DNA from 2 places in the Dyella japonica A8 genome. Region 1 is predicted to be linked to the other one. Evidence: predicted binding sites of a transcription regulator. Region 1 holds the regulator's gene; the other holds the start of a gene.
The links. The regulator sigma-54, encoded in region 1, starts transcription at its own class of promoters, with help from an activator protein. The targets are predictions, from matches to a motif close to TGGCACGNGCNTTGC.
Positions count from the first base shown of each region.

Region 2: a site for sigma-54 is predicted at 7,445-7,459, ahead of HY57_RS00730 (fimbrial protein). Genes of this name have one in related genera too.

Region 1 is NZ_CP008884.1:1,808,273-1,818,125, reverse strand. Features, by position in the region: gene lptB (LPS export ABC transporter ATP-binding protein) at 1-431, shown strand, start outside; gene HY57_RS07430 (RNA polymerase factor sigma-54) at 557-2,038, shown strand; gene hpf (ribosome hibernation-promoting factor, HPF/YfiA family) at 2,327-2,650, shown strand; gene hprK (HPr(Ser) kinase/phosphatase) at 2,781-3,731, shown strand; gene rapZ (RNase adapter RapZ) at 3,735-4,631, shown strand; gene HY57_RS07410 (PTS sugar transporter subunit IIA) at 4,675-5,067, shown strand; gene HY57_RS07405 (HPr family phosphocarrier protein) at 5,060-5,329, shown strand; gene ptsP (phosphoenolpyruvate--protein phosphotransferase) at 5,485-7,215, shown strand; gene HY57_RS07395 (LysR family transcriptional regulator) at 7,328-8,206, opposite strand; gene HY57_RS07390 (YeiH family protein) at 8,294-9,319, shown strand; gene HY57_RS07385 (tetratricopeptide repeat protein) at 9,385-9,853, opposite strand, start outside.
Region 2 is NZ_CP008884.1:170,610-180,462, reverse strand. Features, by position in the region: gene HY57_RS00755 (ABC transporter ATP-binding protein) at 1-548, opposite strand, end outside; gene HY57_RS00750 (FAD-binding oxidoreductase) at 643-1,386, shown strand; gene HY57_RS21385 (hypothetical protein) at 1,651-1,983, shown strand; gene HY57_RS20665 (fimbrial protein) at 1,988-3,121, opposite strand; gene HY57_RS00740 (fimbria/pilus outer membrane usher protein) at 3,118-5,898, opposite strand; gene HY57_RS00735 (fimbrial biogenesis chaperone) at 5,895-6,650, opposite strand; gene HY57_RS00730 (fimbrial protein) at 6,723-7,304, opposite strand; gene HY57_RS20660 (hypothetical protein) at 7,771-8,394, shown strand; gene HY57_RS00720 (helix-turn-helix transcriptional regulator) at 8,391-8,624, shown strand; gene HY57_RS00715 (alpha/beta fold hydrolase) at 8,637-9,853, shown strand, end outside.

The DNA of each region.
Region 1 (9,853 bases):
TCATGGCGGTGCTGGAGCTGCGCGAAGGCTGGGACGAGAAGCGGCGCACCAACGAGCTGGAAAGCCTGCTGGACGAACTGAAGATTTCGCACATCGCCGACCAGAAGGGCATCAGCCTTTCCGGTGGCGAACGCCGCCGCGTGGAAATCGCCCGCGCACTGGCCGCACACCCGCGCTACATGCTGCTGGACGAACCGTTCGCGGGCGTCGACCCCATTTCGGTGGGCGAAATCCAGCGCATCGTCCGTCACCTCAAGGAGCGTGGCATCGGCGTGCTCATCACCGACCACAACGTGCGCGAGACGCTGGGCATCTGTGACCGCGCGTACATCCTCAACGACGGCGAGGTGCTTTCGCGTGGCACGCCGGCGCACATCCTGGCCGACGAAAAGGTCCGCGAGGTGTACCTGGGCCGTGAATTCCGCCTGTAACCCGGGCCGACCGGCCTAACTCGCAGGGATTAAACCTGAGGTAGTACGCGAATCGGCCTTCGACCTATGGCCGACCCCGGGGCCAGGAGTTAGGATGATCTTCACATTCATCCCGACCGCCTGGCATGAAACCCGGACTGCAGTTTCGCCTCAATCAGCAGCTCACGCTGACTCCACAGTTGCAGCAGGCGATTCGCCTCCTGCAGCTGTCGCAGCTTGAGCTTGAAGCGGAACTCCGTCAGATCGCCGAAAGCAATCCCCTGCTCGAGTTTTCCGACGACAACCCGGAAAACCTCGACGGCGACGAACGCGAGCCGATGGAGTCCATTCCCGTCGCCAGTTCGTCCAGCTCGACCAGCAGCAGCGATACCGTCGACGACGCCGAAGCCCCCGAATGGGGTGACGCCGACTCCGACGGCGGCAGCGACGATCCGGTCGACTTCTCCAACGGCAGCGGCGCCTCCTCGCGCAGCGGCAATGGCAACGCCGACGACGACGGTTTCGAACCGCAGAACGCCGCGCCGGAGACCTTGCAGGAACACCTGCTCTGGCAGCTCAACCTCACGCACATGAGCGTGCGCGACCGCACCATCGCCGCAGTGCTGATCGACGCGCTCAATCCCGATGGCTATCTCACCGAGAGCATGGAGTCGCTCATCGCCGCCCTGCCCGCCGATATCCGGGCGACGCAGGAGGAAGTGGAGTACGTGCGGCACATGCTGCAACGGTTCGATCCCACCGGCGTGGCCAGCGTGGATCTGCGCGATTGCCTTCGCGTGCAGCTCGAACAGTTCGCAGTGGACACGCCACAGCGCGAACTCGCCTTGCGCATCGTGGACGCGGAACTGGAACTGCTGGCGCGCAACGACATCGCGCGACTGGCCCGCAAGCTGCGCGCGAACGAAGACGACACCGCCGCCGCCGCCGTATTGATCCGAAGCCTCGACCCGCGCCCCGGCGCGGCGCTCGACGTCACGCCGGTGGAATACGTCGCCCCTGACGTCTATGCGCGCAAGGACGGCGGGCGCTGGCGCGTCAGCCTCAACCCGGACTGCCAACCGCGACTCGGGCTCAACCAGCACTACTGCGGGCTCATCGCCCAGGCACGCGGCACCGATGCGAGCTGGATGCGCGGCCAGCTGCAGGAAGCGCGCTGGCTCATCAAGAGCCTGGAATCGCGCGCGGAAACGCTGCTCAAGGTGGCCGAAGCCATCGTGCGCCGGCAAAGCGCCTTCCTCGACTACGGCCCCGAAGCCATGCACCCCCTGGTGCTGCGCGAAGTCGCCGAGGAAGTGGGCATGCACGAATCAACGATTTCACGTGTAACTACCCGCAAGTACATCCATACGCCGCGGGGCACGTTCGAGCTCAAGCACTTCTTCTCCAGCGGCGTGTCCACCGAAGACGGTGGCAGCGCCTCGGCCACCGCCATCCAGGCCATGCTGCGCAAGCTGGTCGATGCCGAGGACCCGCGCAAGCCGCTGTCCGACCAGGCCATCGCGGAGGAACTGCACCGCAAGGGCATTCAGGTTGCCCGACGCACCGTCGCCAAATACCGCGAAGCCATGCGTATTCCCAGCTCCAGCGAGCGCCAGCGCGCTGGCTGAACGCGCCTGCCCATTCACTGTGGCAAAGCGTCTCGGGAACTTGGCGGCAAAAAAGGCGTCCCCATACTCATGAGTGAGACGATCGGAAGGAAGCTGTCATGTCGAGCGCGTGAAGGTCTTTCTAACGCGAAGAAAACCTCATAGGCGCATAGTGACTTTCCCTGCTTGGCGAGGAGGCCGGAAAACCCATCCGAAAAACTACTGCTTTCAAAGGTGTGTCGGCCACGACATAAGCGACCGGCGCATCGACCCCAGCCGCACCCGCGGCAGTACTGAAGGAGGCGCAACATGCAAGTTCAGCTCAGCGGTCAGCAGATTGAAGTCACCCCGGCCCTTCGGGATCACGTGAACAGCCGGCTCGACCGCCTCACCCGCCTCGACGAACGCATTCTCGGCCTGAGCATCGTTCTTTCCGTGAACAAGCTTCAGCAGCGCGCCGAAGGCACGCTCTCCGTCACGGGCAGCACCCTGCACGCCGAAGCGCTTGAGAACGACATGTACGTCTCCATCGACGTCCTCTTCGACAAGCTGGTGACCCAGCTGCGCAAACACCGCGAGAAGATCTGCGACAAGCACCAGCGCGCTTCCCGCGACGAGCGCCTCTACGGCTGACCCACCCGGGCCCGCCCCTTCGCCGGGCGGGCCTTCCTCCCGCTTGTTCCCCCGATCCAAGGCATCCGCCGGTGTGAACTGGCACAATGTCCGCGCAGCCACCCTCTTCCGGCGGCGCAAAGGACAAGGCTTGGATAGGCTGACCGCCCGACAACTCTATGACAGCGTTCACGAGCGCATGGCCCTGCGCTGGGTTTCCGGCATGCGCGGCGAATCACGCGTGCTCGAGCAGGCCGCGACGACCACGCGCCGCCCATCGTTGATCGGCTATCTCAACGTCATCTATCCGAACAAGATCCAGATCATCGGTACCGAGGAGCTGAACTTCCTCGACAGCCTGGATTCGCGGCAGCGCTGGGAAGCGATCAACAAGATCGCCGCCTACCAGCCGGTGGCGATGATCGTCACCAAGGACCAGCCCATCCCCACCGATCTGCGCGAGGTGGCGGAGGAAACCAATACCCCGCTGTGGATCAGCTCCAAGCGCGGCCACGAGCTGCTGACCTGGATGCAGTACCACCTGGCGCGCACGCTGGCGCCCAAGATCACCCTGCACGGCGTGTTCCTGGAAGTGTTCTCCATCGGCGTGCTGATCACCGGCGAATCGGGCTCCGGCAAGAGCGAACTTGCGCTGGAACTGATCAGCCGCGGCCACCGCCTAGTGGCCGACGACGCCACCGAATTCACCCTGATCGCCCCCGACGTCATCGACGGCACTTGCCCCGAGCTGCTGCAGGATCTGCTGGAAGTGCGCGGCCTGGGCGTGCTGAACGTGCGCGAGATGTTCGGTCACACCGCGGTCAAGCCCTCCAAGTACCTTCGACTCGTCGTGCACCTGAAGCCCCTGCGCGAAGGGGAAGACACCGACGGGCTCACGCGCCTCACCGGTGATATCGGCCATCGCGAGATCTTCGAGGTGCCGGTGCCGATGATCACCATTCCCGTGGCACCCGGCCGCAACCTGGCCGTGCTGGTCGAGGCGGCCGTGCGCAACCATGTGCTCAAGAGCAAGGGCATCGACCCTGCCCAGACCTTCATCGACCGCCAGGCGCACCAGATGCGCCGGCTGCCTCCGTGGTGACCCATGAGCGAGACGACCTCCAGCGCCATCCAGCAGCCTGACGCGATCCACCTGATCGTGCTCACCGGCATGTCGGGCGGTGGCAAGACGGTAGCCCTGCGCGCGCTGGAAGACCTGGACTTCTACTGCGTCGACAACCTGCCGACCGTGCTGCTGCCGCAGCTGGTCGCCGCGGTGAGCCGGCACGTGGAAGGCAAGCGCCGCAACGTGGCGGTGGGCGTGGACGTGCGCAATCCCAGTGAAGACCTGCAGCGCATGCCGGCCATGCTGTCGGAGCTGGCCGCCGCTGGCGTGCACACCCACCTGATCTTCCTGGACTGCCGCGACGACGTGCTGATCAAGCGTTATTCGGAAACGCGCCGCCGCCACCCGCTGTCATCGCGACGCCTGTCGCTCGCCGATGCCATTGCCGAAGAACGCCGCCTGTTGCGCCCCTTGTCCGCCATCGCCGACAAGGTGATCGATTCCAGCGAACTGAACGTGCACCAGTTGCGCCGCCTGATCGCCACCGGCTACGCCGAGGCCACCGAAGGGCTGACGCTGATGTTCCAGTCGTTCGCGTTCCGCCGCGGCCTGCCGCTGGACGCGGATTTCGTGTTCGACGCGCGCTGCTTGCCCAACCCTCACTGGGATCCGAAGCTGCGCCCGCTGTCCGGCAAGGACGCAGGCGTGCGCGACTACCTGGAAGCCCAGCCGCTGGTCGCCGAGTACTTCGCGGACACGGCCCGCTGGCTCGACACGTGGTTGCCCCGCTTCGAGGCGGACGACCGCAGCTACGTCACCATCGCCATCGGCTGCACCGGCGGCCGCCACCGCTCGGTGTACCTGGTGGAGAAACTGGCCGCCCACTACCGCGCGCTGCGAAACGGCGTGCTTACCTTCCATCGCGAACTCGAGTGATAGCCATGCTGTCCATCCAAACGAAGCGGACCGGCTTGCCGTCATGAGCGTCGGCGTGCTGTTGATGACGCACGAGGCGGTCGGCCAGGCGCTGATCTCTGCCGCCCACCACGTGCTGCCCAAACTGCCCTTGCGGGTGGAAGCGGTCGAGGTGCCCCCGCATGAGGATCCCGACGTGATGCGTACGCTCACGGCCAGGCATGCGCGGGAACTTGACGAAGGCGACGGCGTGCTGGTGCTCGCCGACCTTTACGGCGCCACGCCCTGCAACATCGGGCTGTCGCTGGGCGCGCTCGGGGTTCGGTTGCGCTGCGTGTCGGGACTCAACCTCCCGATGCTGCTGCGCGTGCTCAATTACGCGGAAAAACCGCTGGACGAACTGGCGGAGATCGCCGCCAGTGGTGGCCGCGGAGGAATCTTCATCGACCATGCTTGAAAAAGAGATCGTTGTTTCCAACAAGCTGGGCCTGCACGCCCGCGCCTCGGCCAAGCTCGTGCAGCTCGTGCAGGGCTTCAAGTCCACCGTATGGCTGGTCAGCAAGGGTCGCGAAGTGAATGCGCAAAGCATCATGGGTGTGATGATGCTGGCCGCCGGCATCGGCACACCGCTGCTCGTGCGTGCCGACGGCCCGGACGAGCAGTCCGCGCTCGACGCCGTGGTGGCGCTGTTTGACCGCAAGTTCGACGAAGGAGCCTGAGTGGGCAAGGAGATGACACGCGTGCTTCACCCTGAGGCCGTATTCACGGCCCGGTGGGCTGCGTCGTGCCATCGTTTCCGGTCAGGAATCCACGCGTTGGCGGGATGCCGACGCCACGCGCGGCCGGACCGGCCGCTCCACCATGGAAGGCCCACATGAGACAGGTACTGACAGGCACCACCGCAGCGAGAGGCATGGCCCTGGGCCGTGCCCGCCTGGTGCAGCCCAGTCGCTACCTGGTCGACACGCGTCCACTCAACGAGGACGAAATCGACGTCGAACTGGAGCGCCTGCATCGCGCGCTGGATACCGCCCGCCAGGAACTGCGCGAGCTGCGCGGCAAGCTGCATGGTGCGCTCGCCCGCGAAGTGAACGAGTTCATCGACGCGCACAGCCTGCTGCTCGACGACCCGGAGCTGCTGCGCGGGCTGGATGACCTGGTACGCATTGGCCACTACCGTCCCGGTGCCGCGCTGAAGAAACAGCGCGACCGCCTGGCCGCCGTGTTCGAGGCGATGGACGATCCGTACCTGCGTTCGCGCAAAGAGGATGTCGACCAGGTCATCAGCCGCGTCATCTCCGCCCTGCAGCGCCAGACCAGCCGCGAAGAGCGCAAGCTGGCCGCGCGCGTGGGCGAGATCCTCATTGCCGACACCATTGCCCCTGCCGACATGGCCCACCTGGCCGGCGCCGGCCTGCTCGGCGTGGTGGCCAGTTCGGGCAGCCCGTATTCGCACAGCGCCATCCTGGCGCGCAGCCTCGACCTGCCCATGCTGGTGGGTGCGCGCGACGCGCTGTCGACCATCCACGATGACGACCTGATCCTGCTCGATGCCGAACGCGGCGAGGCCGTGGTGCATCCCACCGCGCAGGATCTGGCCCGCTACCGCGCCTGGCAGCGCGAGGCGGCACAGGAAGGCCGCCGCCTGGCCACACTGGCGAACGCGCCCACGCGCACCCGTGACGGCGTGGATATCCGCCTCTACGCCAACGCGGAAATGCCGCCCGACATCGCCATGGCCCGCGCCCGCGGCGCGGACGGCGTCGGCCTGTATCGCACCGAGTTCCTGTTCCTACGCCAGAAAGGCCTGCCCACCGAGGACGAGCAGTTCATCGCCTACCGCGACCTGGTGCTGGGCATGGGCGGCCTGCCCGTCACCATCCGCACGCTCGACCTCGGCGCCGACAAAGCCGATGCCGCGGGCCTGGTGATACGCGGCGAGGACAACCCCGCGCTGGGCGTGCGCGGCGTGCGCCTGTCGCTGCGCTACCCCGCGGTGTTCACCACGCAGATCCGCGCCATCCTGCGCGCCGCCTGCTACGGCCCGGTGCGCGTGCTGGTGCCGATGGTGACGCAGCCGGACGAGCTGATTGCGGTGCGCACCTTGTTCAAGCTCGCACGGCAGGAGTTGAAGCGCGAGAACATCGACCTGCCCGAAAAGCTGCAGCTGGGCGCGATGATCGAAGTGCCGGCGGCAGCGATCAACGTGCGAGCGTTGCTCGAACACGCCGACTTCCTCGCCATCGGCACGAATGACCTTGCGCAGTACGTGCTTGCCGCCGACCGTGGCAATGACGCGCTGGACAACATCTACAACCCGCTGCAGCCGGCACTGCTACGCCTGCTCGCCTACGTGATCACGGAAGGACGACGCGCGAAGAAAGCGGTAAGCCTGTGCGGCGAAATCGGCGGCGATGCGAACTTCACCGCGTTGCTGCTGGCGCTCGGGCTATGCGAGTTCAGCATGCACCCCAGCCAGCTGCTGCACGTGCGCGATCGCCTTATCTCGCTCGATCATGCCGCGCTTCGCGCGCAGGCGCCGCGCATCCTGCGTGCGCGAACGCACGAGGAAGCGGAAGCGCTGCTGGCCAGCATCACCGGCTGATCGTATTTCGCTTTTCTGTAGGAGCGCACTTGTGCGCGACCGTCGTGCGCCATGGTCACGACGAAGCGCTGCGGTCGCGCACAAGTGCGCTCCTACAGAGTGCGACGGGGCATTAACCCGCGCAAGCGAGAAACGCTTCGATCAACGCGCCGCGATAGCGCTGCCGATGCAGCAACAGCGACAGCTTGCGATGCAGGTCCAGGAACGGCGTGTGCAGCACTTTCAGCCGCCCGGCGGCGACCGCGTCGATCACGGACACTTCGGGAAGGCAGGCAATGCCGAGCCCGGCGATCACCGCCTGCTTGATGGCCTCCGCCTGATCCAGCTCCAGCACGGTTTCACCCGCAGGTAATGAAGACAGGGCCCGCTCGCTCAGGCTGCGCGTGGCCGAACCCGGTTCACGCAACACCCAGCGCGCCCCGGCGAAATCCTCCGGCTCCAGCCGCCGCTTGCGCGCCAACGGATGATCCGGCGAGGTGCACACCGCCAGCACGTCGTCGCGCCACGGGCGGACTTCCAGCGATGGATGCGCCACCGGCCCTTCGACACAGCCAAGCTCCAGCGCGTGATCGAGCATGGCCGCCACGATCTCCGCCGTGTTGGACACGCGCAGCCGGACCGACACATGCGGATGCGCCCGCACGAAGGCGCCCAGGAGCTCGCCGACCCGATAGTTGCCGACGGTATTGCTTGCGCCGACGCGCAACTCGCCACCCAGCTCGTCGACACCACCGCTGCCCACGCGGCCGAATTCGGCATAGCGCTCCAGCAACTCCTGCGCGAGTGGCAGCAATTCGCGCCCGCGGGTGTTGAGCCGCAGGCGCCCCCGTTCGCGAGCGAAGACAGTGGTATCCAGCTGCCGCTCCATTTCCGCCAGGGCCATGCTGGCGGCGGGCTGGGTAAGGTGCAGCGCCTCGGCGGCTGCCCGCACGCTGCCGAGGCGTGCGATTTGCACGAACACCTCGAGCTGGCGCGGGCTGATGTTGATCATCAGCTTATTTTATAACAATCATCAATAATTCAAAATTTTCTTGATGGATGGCGGAGCGGACAATGGCGCCCATTGCAGGAGAGCCCCGTGAACACCACCGCCATCGCCAGCCCGGCCACCCCTACCCTTTCCCAGCGCCTGCCCGGCCTTGGCCTATCCCTTCTGATCGCCCTGGCGGCACTGGGGCTGGGAAAGCTCGCCCCGCTGATCGGCGGCCCGGTGTTCGGCATCGTGCTGGGCATCCTGGTGCGCAACACGGTGGCGCCGGGCGCCCGCTATGCCCCGGGCATCCAGTTCGCCGGCAAGCAGGTGCTGCAGTGGTCGATCATTGCCTTGGGTTTCGGCCTGAGCCTGGACCAAGTCGCCAAGACGGGGCTGGAATCGCTGTCGGTGACGCTGGTGACCATCACGGTGGCCTTCCTCACCGCATGGCTGCTCGGCCGCTGGCTGAAGGTGCACGACAAGCTGAAGATCCTGATTGGCGTGGGCACGGCCATCTGCGGTGGCTCGGCCATTGCCGCGGTGACGCCCATCATCAAGCCGGACGAGCACGACACCGCCTTCGCGATTTCCACCATCTTTTTGTTCAACCTGGTCGCGGTGCTGCTGTTCCCCCTGCTGGGCCATCTGCTTCACCTGTCGGATCTCGGCTTTGGCCTGTGGGCGGGCACGGCGATCAACGACACCTCGTCGGTGGTGGCCGCCGGTTACAGCTTCAGCAAGGAGGCCGGTGACTACGCCACCATCGTCAAGCTGACGCGTGCCACGCTGATCATCCCGATCTGCCTGATCATCGCCTTCGCCACCGCCTGGAAGCAGAAGAAGCAGGGCGCCAGCGATTTCAGCCTGGCCCGCATCTTTCCCTGGTTCATCCTGTGGTTCCTGGTGGCCTCGGGCATTCGTACGGCAGGTCTGGTGCCGGTCGCGCTCCAGCCGCTGCTGCACATGGCCGCGGAGTTCCTGATCATCGTGGCGCTGACGGCCATCGGCCTGTCCGCCAACCTGCGCAAGATGGCTTCGACGGGTGCGCGCCCGATCCTGCTCGGCCTGGGCGTCTGGGCGGCGGTATCGGTGAGCAGTCTGCTGGTGCAGTTGGTCATCGGGCAGCTCTGACGGCAGCTCTGACGGCACCTCAGCGATACCAGGCCGGCAGGGAGGATCGCGGGCGGCGATGAAACTCAGCGTTGTTTCATCGCCTGCATATGCGCCACCAGCTCCTGCTTATTCGGATCGCCGCCGAACTTTGCCATGAAGTCCGCGATCGTCTGATCGAGTCCCTCGCGCGGTTGCTCCTTCTGGATGGTGGCGCGGTAGAACCATCCGCTCGCGCTGTCCGGCCTCAACTGCAGCAGTTTGTTGGTGGCGGCCCACCCCTTGTCCCAATCGTGGGTTTCGTCCACATAAAGGTGGCACAAGGCGTTGAGCGTCCAGCCATCGGAGGGATTCCGGCGCACGGCCTCCTCCAGATCATCCGCGGCCTGTTTCACGTCACCCGAAGCCCGGTACGCCATGCCACGCGCGACATAGGCATCCGGATCCTGCGGCCGCAGGCTCACCAGCGCCTTGCCCTCGGCCAGCGCCCATTCCTGCTGGCCGCTATCGGCCAGATCGAGCGCCCGGAGTATGCGCGGCTCGATGGCATCGCGA
Region 2 (9,853 bases), 1.6 Mb from region 1:
ACGAACTGCCACATGGAACGGCGGATCTCGATGTCCACGCCCGCCGTCGGCTCGTCGAGGATGAGCAGCTTGGGCTCGTTCATCATCGCGCGGGCGATCATCAGGCGGCGCTTCATGCCGCCGGAGAGCATGCGCGCCTGATGCTGGGCCTTGTCCCACAGGCGCAATTCCTTGAGGTACTTCTCCGCGCGTTCGGCGGCGACCTTGCGCGGAATGCCGTAGAAGCCGGCCTCGTTCACGCAGATGTCGAACGGCTTCTCGAACTGGTTGAAGTTGATCTCCTGGGGGACCAGGCCGATCAGCTGCATGGCCTTGCCACGCTGCTTGTTCACCGACACGCCGAACACCTTCGCGTCGCCGTCCGAGGCGTTGACCAGGGAGGAGAGGATGCCGATGAGGGTGGATTTGCCGGCGCCATTGGGGCCCAGCAGGGCGAAGAAATCGCCGGGCTGGACCGTGAGACTGATGCCTTTGAGGGCTTCGACGCCGTTGCTATAGGTCTTGCGCAGGTTTTCGACGACCAGCGCGGGTGTTGAACTGGGGGACATGGGCTGCACCGGAGGGGCCAGCCTTCTATTATACGTGGCTTCCCATACCGCTCCGTTCAGGAACGGGACCTTCACTGTTTCCCCCGGAAGACCCATGGCCGACCATTTCCAGCTCCGTCTCGTTGACTCCACCATGCTGGCACCCACGGTGCGGCACATGGCGTTCGAGCGCGTCGACGGCCAGCCGTTGGCCTTCACCCCGGGGCAGTTCCTGCAGATCCACTTCCATTACGAAGACGGCACGGCCACCAAGCGCAGCTATTCGGTGGGCACGGTGGGGGATGGCTCCTCGCCGGTGCAGCGCATCGAAATCGCCGTGAGCTACGTGGAGGGCGGCGCCGCCACCAAGCTGCTGGGCGAGCTGCCGATCGGCGGCGACATCAACGCCAGCGGCCCGTACGGCCGTTTCTGCCTGCAGGCGGGCGATACCAATGCCCGCTACCTGCTGCTGGCCACCGGCACCGGCGTCACGCCGTACCGCGCCATGCTTCCGCAGATCGCCGAGCTGGTGAAGCAAGGCCGGGAAGTGGTGCTGCTGTACGGCGCCCGTAACGAGACCGAGCTGCTCTATGGGGACCAGTTCGAGGCCTTCGCCCAGGCCAACCCGGGCTTCCACTTCTATGGCTGCCTGAGCCGCCAGCCCCGGACGGAGCCCCGCCCGACCGACCGCCCGGGCCATGTGCAGAACGTGCTGGCCGAGCTGGCGCCCAGCGCCGACCGGGACATCGCCTACCTGTGCGGTAACCCCAACATGGTCGACGCCGCCTTCACCACCCTGAAGGACTTCGGCCTGCCGGTGATGCATATCCGCCGCGAGAAGTACGTTTCCTCACGTTGATTGGCGGAAGCGGTTTCTAAACCGTTGCCAACAAAGCACTCAAGTTCGGCTGAGACTGGCCGCTAACCGGATCAGCCCCGGCGACGCCCCTCGCCTCTTCCCAACGTAGTTCTACGTATGCCCTTGGTGGGGGTGCGTCAAAAGTGTGACTTGGTTCACGCCCTGAGAACGTGCCCGGGTTTCCGATATCAAGCCCCGGATACCCACGCCGATAGACCCGTCATGTACCCCCTCTTTCCGCAGGGGGTGCGGGAAGGGGCACTTATGAAGGGCTGGATTCGCAGGACCTGTGTGGTTTGCGCCGTTGCCTGGGCATTGGGTACGCCGTTGGCGCACGCGGGCGGCAGTGGAACCATCACGTTCGTCGGGGCCATCGTCGTGCCGACGTGCAGCGTGGCCGATACGGACGGGACCACGCCAGATCGCGGGCGGCACCGCTGCCCGGCCGTTTCCGGGGAGGCATCACCGCCTGCTTCTAGTTATCGTCAGGATGTGACATTGCTTGAGTCCGTTGCGGGCAGCGATCGCCTGCTGGCTTATTTTTCGGGTTATGCCGCGGGCGGCGACACACGCATCGTCACGCGAACCTACGAGTGATCGTTCACTGATAAGTGATGCCGTACTGCACCGTGGCCGTGAAGAGGCCCGGCGTGACCGCCCCGGTAGCCAGGTATTGGGCGTAGTAATTGAGCGTCGCGCCATTGTTGACGAGCGTATAGGTGCTCGTGCCCTGTGCGCTTGCCGTGGTCTGGCTGAGATTGATGAGCGAGCCCGCGTTGTTGCTGCCGCCAGGGCCATTGAGGAACTGCACCTCGAGGTTGGCCGCGCCTGATCCACCCTTGGCCGACGAGGTGGTGTTCGTCAGCGCACCCGTGGTGCTGTCCGTGGAGCCGCCGCTGAAGACGTTGGTCGCGATCGACGCGCCCGCCGGACAGTTGGTGATACTGATACTGAAAGGTGTGAGGCCGGCCGTGGCGCCGCTGGTGGCAAGCAGCCTGCTATCCACGGTGGGGAGCGTTACCGTCTGGTTGGCGCCTGCCGAAATGGTGCACGTCGGCACGGTGATGGTGATGTTCGGCAGGATCAGATAGGCATTGAGGGCCTGGCTGACCGAGTCGACACTGCCGCCCGGGATGTACCACCAGAACGGAATGAGCTGGTTCGTCGTGATGGTGCCGGGAGATACCGCACCGGAGGTGGTCTTGATCAGTTGCGCGGTATAGACGGCGGAGAACGAGCCCGAGTACGCGTTCACCTTCGAGTTGGATGGCGCGACGATAGAGCCGGGCACATAACCCGCCGTGCTAGTGGGGCCGCAGGCAAGGCAGCTGTTGCTGGTGGCCTGCACCGTTGATGCGGTGACCAGTACGGCCAACCCCGTGATGTTGGTGGCGAAGGTGATGCCCGGACCGTTCGTGTTGTTGGTAGCGTCCAGCGGGGCCAGGAACTGGCCGGCCTGGATGGTCGCGGTGTAGTCGGGCGAAGACTTCGACGCGGGAAGACCCGAGCAATTGAACGTGATGGTCGCCGTGCCCGTTGCACCCGAGATCGGACCGGCACCGGCGAACGGCTGGACGGTGACGCTGGACGGCATGGTGAGCGTGGCGGAAGACGCGGAGCATGCGGGCGCCGCCGCCAGCGCCGATGGCGCCCAGCCGACGAAAGCCAGCAACATCAGCAGCCACAGCGCCGACAGCCGTGCCCATGGCCTACGTTGGTTATTGCCGCCTGTCATGAGCCACTCCTTGTTGCCTGCGCGACCATGGTGGGCCTGACGCACGTTGCCTGAATCTGCTGCGGGGCCTTGGACGGCGTGTTCTTGTCTTTGGCCGGCAGCTGGTACGAGAACGAGCAGGACTGCGCCTGGCCGTCGTCATCATTCCACCGAACGGTGAGCTGGCCGGACTGCTCGACGCCGCGCACCAGGATCTGGCCGGCCTGGCCCACCACGCCCAGCGATGCGTTCTTCTCGTTGAATACTTCAGCGCCGAACGGCGGTGCATCGCCGTTCTCCATCTGCGAGTGGATCAGGATGGTACGGCCATTCTCGGTCTTGAACTTCAGCATCACCACGGCGCCCGCGTACGGGGCGACCTGTGCGCTGGTGGTGGAGAGCTGCACGTCCAGCGGCAGGCCCTTCGGGTCGATCTGCACCGTGTTGAGGCTGTACGGCGTCAGGTACGGAACGATGGCGTAGCCGAAGCGATCGATGACGATGCCGCCGCTGCTGTTCACGCGGGCGCCGGCCGCGCCAGGGGCGTAGACCACGCCCACGGTGTCGCTGATGGGCTGGCCGAAGGTGACGCCGCCCGGGTGCGCGATGATCGAGCCACTCACGCTGACAGAGGCCTGCGAGTAGCCCGAGCCCTTGCCGTAGGTCGCCGAGAAGACCGCATACGGGCTGCGATAACCCGCGCTCAGCGAGCCGGCGTTGCTGGAGCTGCCGGATCCACCGGAGCTGTGCGAGGCGGTCGCGCCATAGTTGTACTGATTGTCCGAACCCAGGGTGCCGCTCACCATCGCCTGCTCCTGCGAACCGCTCTGGTCGTCATGCGACAGGTTGAGCGTCATCGTGGGCGAATGCGGCGTCGATCCCAGCGGCAGGGTGAAGTTCACAAAGAACTGGTTGTCGTAATGGCCCGTGGAGTCGACCGAGCGCGTCGCCGACACGCCATAGGCAAGGCGACGGAAATGGTTGTTGTAGCCCACCTGGTACTGCGTGTCGTTGCCGTTGCGGTTCCAGTAGCTGCGCACGGAGACGTTCGCATACAGCGAGCCGCCGATGGGGCCGAGCGGCTGGCTCATCGACAGCGTGAAACTGCTGCGCTGGCGCTGCACGCCCGTCACCGTGAACAACGAGCCGGCATTGAGCGTGGTGCCGTTGAGCGCTGCCTGCTGGGCGGGCGTCAGTACGCTCGACGCATTCACACCGTCGATGGTGGGCACCACCGGCGTCACGCTGGTGGCGAACGCGTCACGGCCCTGGCGCACGTAGTCACGCGCCTGCTCGGCATCGGTCAGGCTGAGGTAGCCGCCGGTGGAATAGCGGTAAGCGGCCACGGAGAAGTTGGTCTGCGTGGAGGGGATGATCTTGCTGTACGTCACGCGCACGCTCTGGCCCGACTGCGTCGAGTAGCCGGGGATATGCGCCTGAGCCTGGGTCACGTCGAGGGCGAGGGCGCCATAGTGCGTGTCGATGGCTGCGCCGATCAGCGCCGCGCCGTAACCCTGCGAGCCTACGATGCCGGCATAGCCGGTAAGCAGATTGTTGAAGCCGTGCTGCACGGTCGCCTGCACCACACCAGGCTGGTCCTTGATGGCGGCGGCGCGCAACTGGCCGGCCGCGACGTCGAAACGCGTGATGCCCGGGCGCAGCAACTGCGCGACAGAGGCATAGGGCACGACAAAGCTGGTGGTGTGGCCATCGGCTTCGGTCACGGTGACGTCGAGATTGCCGCCGAAGCCGGTCGGGTACAGGTCGTTGATGACGAAGGGGCCGGGTGACACCGTGGTCTGGTAGATCTGCACGCCGTTCTGGCGCACGCTCACCAGCGCGTTGGTGGTCGCCACGCCGCGGATCATCGGCGCGTAGCCCTGCATCGTCTGCGGCAGCATGCGGTCATCGGTCGACAGCTGCACGCCGCGGATGCCGTAGCTGTCGAACACTGCGCCGTCGGTATAGCTGTCGCCCACGGAGAGCACCGCGCGCAGCGACGGCAAGTCGCGTTGCAGATAGGTCTGGATGTTCTGCCAGTGCGATTGGGAGCGCACGTTGCCCGACCCGGACGTCCACGTCATCGTGCCCTGCTCGCGCAGGTGCCACAGGCCGACATTCAGGCCCGTGCTCACGCCCAGGTACGACGAGGTCTGGCTGGCGCCCTGGCTGCTGCTGTGGAAGCTGTTGAAGTTGTAGTTGAGCAGGCCGGCCGTGGTACCGGCGTCCCAGTACTCGGGGCTCACGTAGCCGCGCGGCATCACGCCCAGGTAGGCCTGCGGGACACTCACGTCCAGGCGCAGTCGCGTCATGTCGAAGATCATCGTCGCGTCGGGGATCAACTCACCCAGCGAGACGCAGCCGTTCGGGTCGTCCAGGCGCTTGGCCACGTCGTCGCCCATCTTGGGGTGCAGGCCGAACTGGTCGAGCATCTTGCGGCTGAGGCAGGCCACGGCGTCCGCTTTCGCCGAGGGTGCGGCGAAGCGCACTGCCTCGCGGCTCATCCACACGTTGTTCAAGTAGACGTCGCTGACGTACTCGCCCGGCAGTACGGGGTTGCCATGCTCGAAGCGCGACAGGTCGGTGGTGTTCTGGCCAGCGCCCGACAGCATGCTGCGGTCAAAGTCGGCGTAGCCGCCGGAGGCGGCCGGATCGGCGCCATTGGCCGCCGCCGGCAGGGCGTGTGCACTGAAAGTCGCGCCAGCCAGCGTGGCGGCGATGGCCGAACTCAGGAATGCGCGACGGCACGCCACGGACCAGGACGTGCGTCGCTGGGTCGTGGCGTGCAGCGCCGTCACGGCGAGACGGCGCCCTTGAGGACAACGTCCGAACCGAAATCATTGATGCAGTGGTATTCGATGGCAGTGCCGGCGGCCGGCGCCTGCTTGAGGTCCGCCACGGACAGCGTGAGGTCAGACATCGGCGCCACCATGCCCGGCTCGGACTTGTGCGCGCTGCCGCCCGTCGTCACGCGCAGTTCGGTGATCGTGACGTAGTACGGCGTGGGGTTGTGCACCACCACCGCCGCCGTGCCGGCAGCGCTGGTGGCCTTGAAAGTCAGTTCGCCCGGTGCCTTGACCGGATCGCCGGCAAGACCGGCCGGACGGTAGAACAACTTGAGGCGCGACCGGATCGCCATCTGCAGCGTGTTTGCCTTCTGCACTTCCAGGCTGGTGGGCTTGGGCGGCACTTCGAGCACGTTGAGCCAGAACACCGACTCGCGGTCGGTGGGCAGCGGCTGATCGCTGTGGGTAAACAGGATGCGCAGGCTCTGGTCCCGGTTCGGCTCCATGCGGAACAGCGGCGGGGTCACCAGGAAGGGCGTCTTCACCTTGTCTGGCGTGGACATCGGGTCGCCGTTGTCCACCCACGACTCGATGAGCGCAGGCGTGGTGTTCTGGTTGGTCAGGCGAACCGTGACCTCGCCATCGGCGGCGGGAAAGATGATCCGGGTACCGGCAATGATCACGTTGGCGCGTGCTGCCGTCATGGAAACCAGGCAGCCAACCGCCAGCAGCGCCGCGGAAAGGGCGCGGAGAGGACGCTTCATGGGAAACCCCGGAGAGATTGCAGAGGGAGAAGTGCTGCGGCCAGGGCGGCCGCAGCACGGGTATTGCAACGCTTACTGATAGCTCAGCGCGTACTGGACCGTGGTGTTGACCGCACCGGCCGTGGCGGCCGACGTGCCGGCAACGTAGCCCACGTAGTAGTTGAACGTAGCGATGCCGGTGGTCGTACCCGGGATGGCGACCACCGGGGTGTTCTGCGAACCGGCGGGGGCGTTCAGGGCCAGGCCGTTGCCGGCGCCCAGGGCCGCGGTCTGCGAGTTCGACAGCACGATTTCGACGTTGCTGCCGCCGGCGGTGGTGTTCTTCAGGTAACCGGTGGTGCTGTCGACGTTGACGCTCGAGAAGTAGGTGGACAGCGAGGTCGCGGCGGGGTTGGTGACAGCCGAGCAGCCCGTGACCGAGAAGGTGAGGGCGGTCCAGCCGGCCGAAGCGCCAGCCGGCAGCGAGTTCGTGTCCAGGGTCGGCAGCGTGATGGTCGGGTTCTGCTGGCCGTTCGCGGTGACGGTGCAGGTCGAGGAGACGATCTTGCCGTTCACGGTGATCGTGCCGCTGCTGACGACCGGGGTGGCGGCGGTGGCGAGGCCCGCAAAGCCCAGGGTGGAGGCAACCAGGGCAGCGAGGAGAAGCTTCTTCATATCCATGTCCTTTGAGCGTGTGTGGATGAAACCTGTTCGTTATGCGCTTCCGGACAGTGGCTTCTGCCCCCCATGGCGCCTTCGGCTTCTGGTCCGAGCCTGTACAGGTCGGTGGCCAGATCGCTTACCGGGGGCGATAAGCAATGGCCGTGCCAAGGTGTAGGGAGGTGAAGAAATGGCGGCGCAGGCAGAAATGAGAGATCGTCGTTAAAATTTTGTGACGATTCAGTGAGCCCTGAAAGGTCACTTCGGGCCGCCCGGCGTGGGTGGGAATGTGCACATTGCGTCACATTTTGGGAATGATCCTATTAACGTCACCCTCAAGTTTCGGAACCTCTCGCCGATAAACGGCTTGCGTGTAAAGTTTGCTTGACACGGTTCGCCTGCAGTACTAGCTTCATGTCAAGGCAGCTTGACATGTGGCGGGAGGCGGCATGGAACAGGTCGGGAAGACGGGTGGGGTGCCATGAGCGCATCCACGGGGTTCACCCAAGGCGGTCGGCTCGCGCCCATGGAGGCGTGGCCCACTTGGGCCCGCTGGGGTGCGGTCGCCCTCGCGTATGCGCTGCTGGCGGCCAGCTTCTGGCTCATGATCCGGGATGGGGCGCTGCTGAAGCTGCTGGGGCTGGTGGTATTCATCGCCGGGCTGCCATTCACGATCTACACGAGCAGGGCGCTGATACGCGAGCGCTGCCGCGCGGTGGATCGCCGTTACCTGCGCGAGTTCATGCCGGCGATCCTCATTTATATGGTCGTGATGCTCTACGCCTGGCCGCTGCAGAAGGGCATGTCGCCCGGCGCGCTCAAGACGGCGCTGGTGCTGTCGCCCATGCTGCCGATCGCGTGGATCGTCATTGCCTGCGTGCGGCACATTCTGGCCGGCGACGAGCTGGAGCGTCGCCAGCATCTGGAAGCCATCGCCGTCAGCGCGGCGGTGGTCGGCGTGGCGAGCATGGCGCTGGGGTTCCTTGGTGCATCGAGGATCCTCGTGCTGGACGGCACCTTCGTGCTGCTGCTGACGTACCCGGTACTCTGCCTGATCTATGGCGCCGTTCGCGGCTATCTGACCTGGCGTGCGCGCCGCGAATGAACAACCGTATCCGTGAACTGCGCGGCGATCGCGGCTGGTCGCAGGCCGACCTTGCCGAACGCCTGGACGTTTCGCGCCAGACGGTGAACGCCATCGAGACGGGCAAGTACGATCCGAGCCTGCCGCTGGCCTTCAAGATCGCGCGCCTGTTCGGCCTGTCCATCGAATCAATCTTCGAACCGGAATGGCAGGCGGCATCGCCTGCGGTTTCGCGACATCCAATGGAGTGAGGGAGAGCACCCATGGCAATCAAGGGCCGAACGGCCTTCCGCATAGGCGTGGTGGTCATTGGACTGGCCGCGTTGGGGTGGAAACATTTCCATCCGCCCACCAGTGAGGCGGTCAGCGATGGCACCGCGACCATCGCACCGGTCGATCATCCATCCACGCCCGTGGTCCCGCAGACATGGAAACTCGGTTCGCTGACCCTCGCACCGTGCGAACTGGGCCAGCCGAACAGCGGCTTGTCGACGGCGGCCTGGTGCGCGCCGTTCGACGTGCCCGAGAACCGCGATGATCCGAACAGCCGCAAGATCCGCCTGAAGCTGGCGGTGATCCGCAGCAGCGCGCAGGTGGCCAGCAAGGACATGCTGGTGATGCTTGCTGGCGGTCCTGGGCAGGCGGCCACCGAGTCGTGGCCGGGCGTGTCGACCGCGTTGCAGCCGCTCACCGCACATCGCCACGTCGTGCTGCTCGACCAGCGCGGCACGGGCGGTTCCAACCCGCTGACCTGCAAGGACGAGGGCGAGGGCACGGAAGGCGGCTCCGAAGACATCGATGCCGGCGCCGAGCGGCAAAAGCAGGAAGCCGAGCGCTGCCTCAAACAGCTCCAAGGCAAGGCCGACCCGCGCTACTACACCACCACCATTGCCGCGCAGGACCTGGAAGACGTGCGCAAGGCGCTGGGCTCGCCGACCTTCGACCTGGTCGGCGTGTCCTACGGCACGCGCATGGCGCAGCAGTACGCCATGCACTATCCCAAGGCCGTGCGCAGCCTGGTGCTGGACGGCGTCGTGCCGAACGAACTGGTGCTGGGGCAGGACTTCGCGCGCAATCTCGACGACGCGCTGAAGGCGCAGTTCGCCCAGTGCACCGCCAACGACGCCTGCCGCAAGCGCTTCAGCGACCCGTACCAGACGCTCTACCAGCTGCGCGATGCGTTGCGCGCCAACCCGCACAAGGTGAGCTTCCGCGATCCACAGAACTACCAGAGCGTGCAACGCACCCTGAGCGAGTATTCGCTGGCCAGCGTGGTGCGCATGTTTGCGTACTCGCCGCTGACCGCCGCGCTGCTGCCCGTGTCCATCGACGCGGCGGCGCATGGCGATGTCGGACCGCTGCTGGGGCAGGCCAAGCTGCTGTCGGGTGATCTTTCCGACACCATGAATGGCGGCATGCAGCTGTCGGTGATCTGCAGCGAGGACGCCGACCTGCTCACCCCGGCTGACGCGGATGCGCA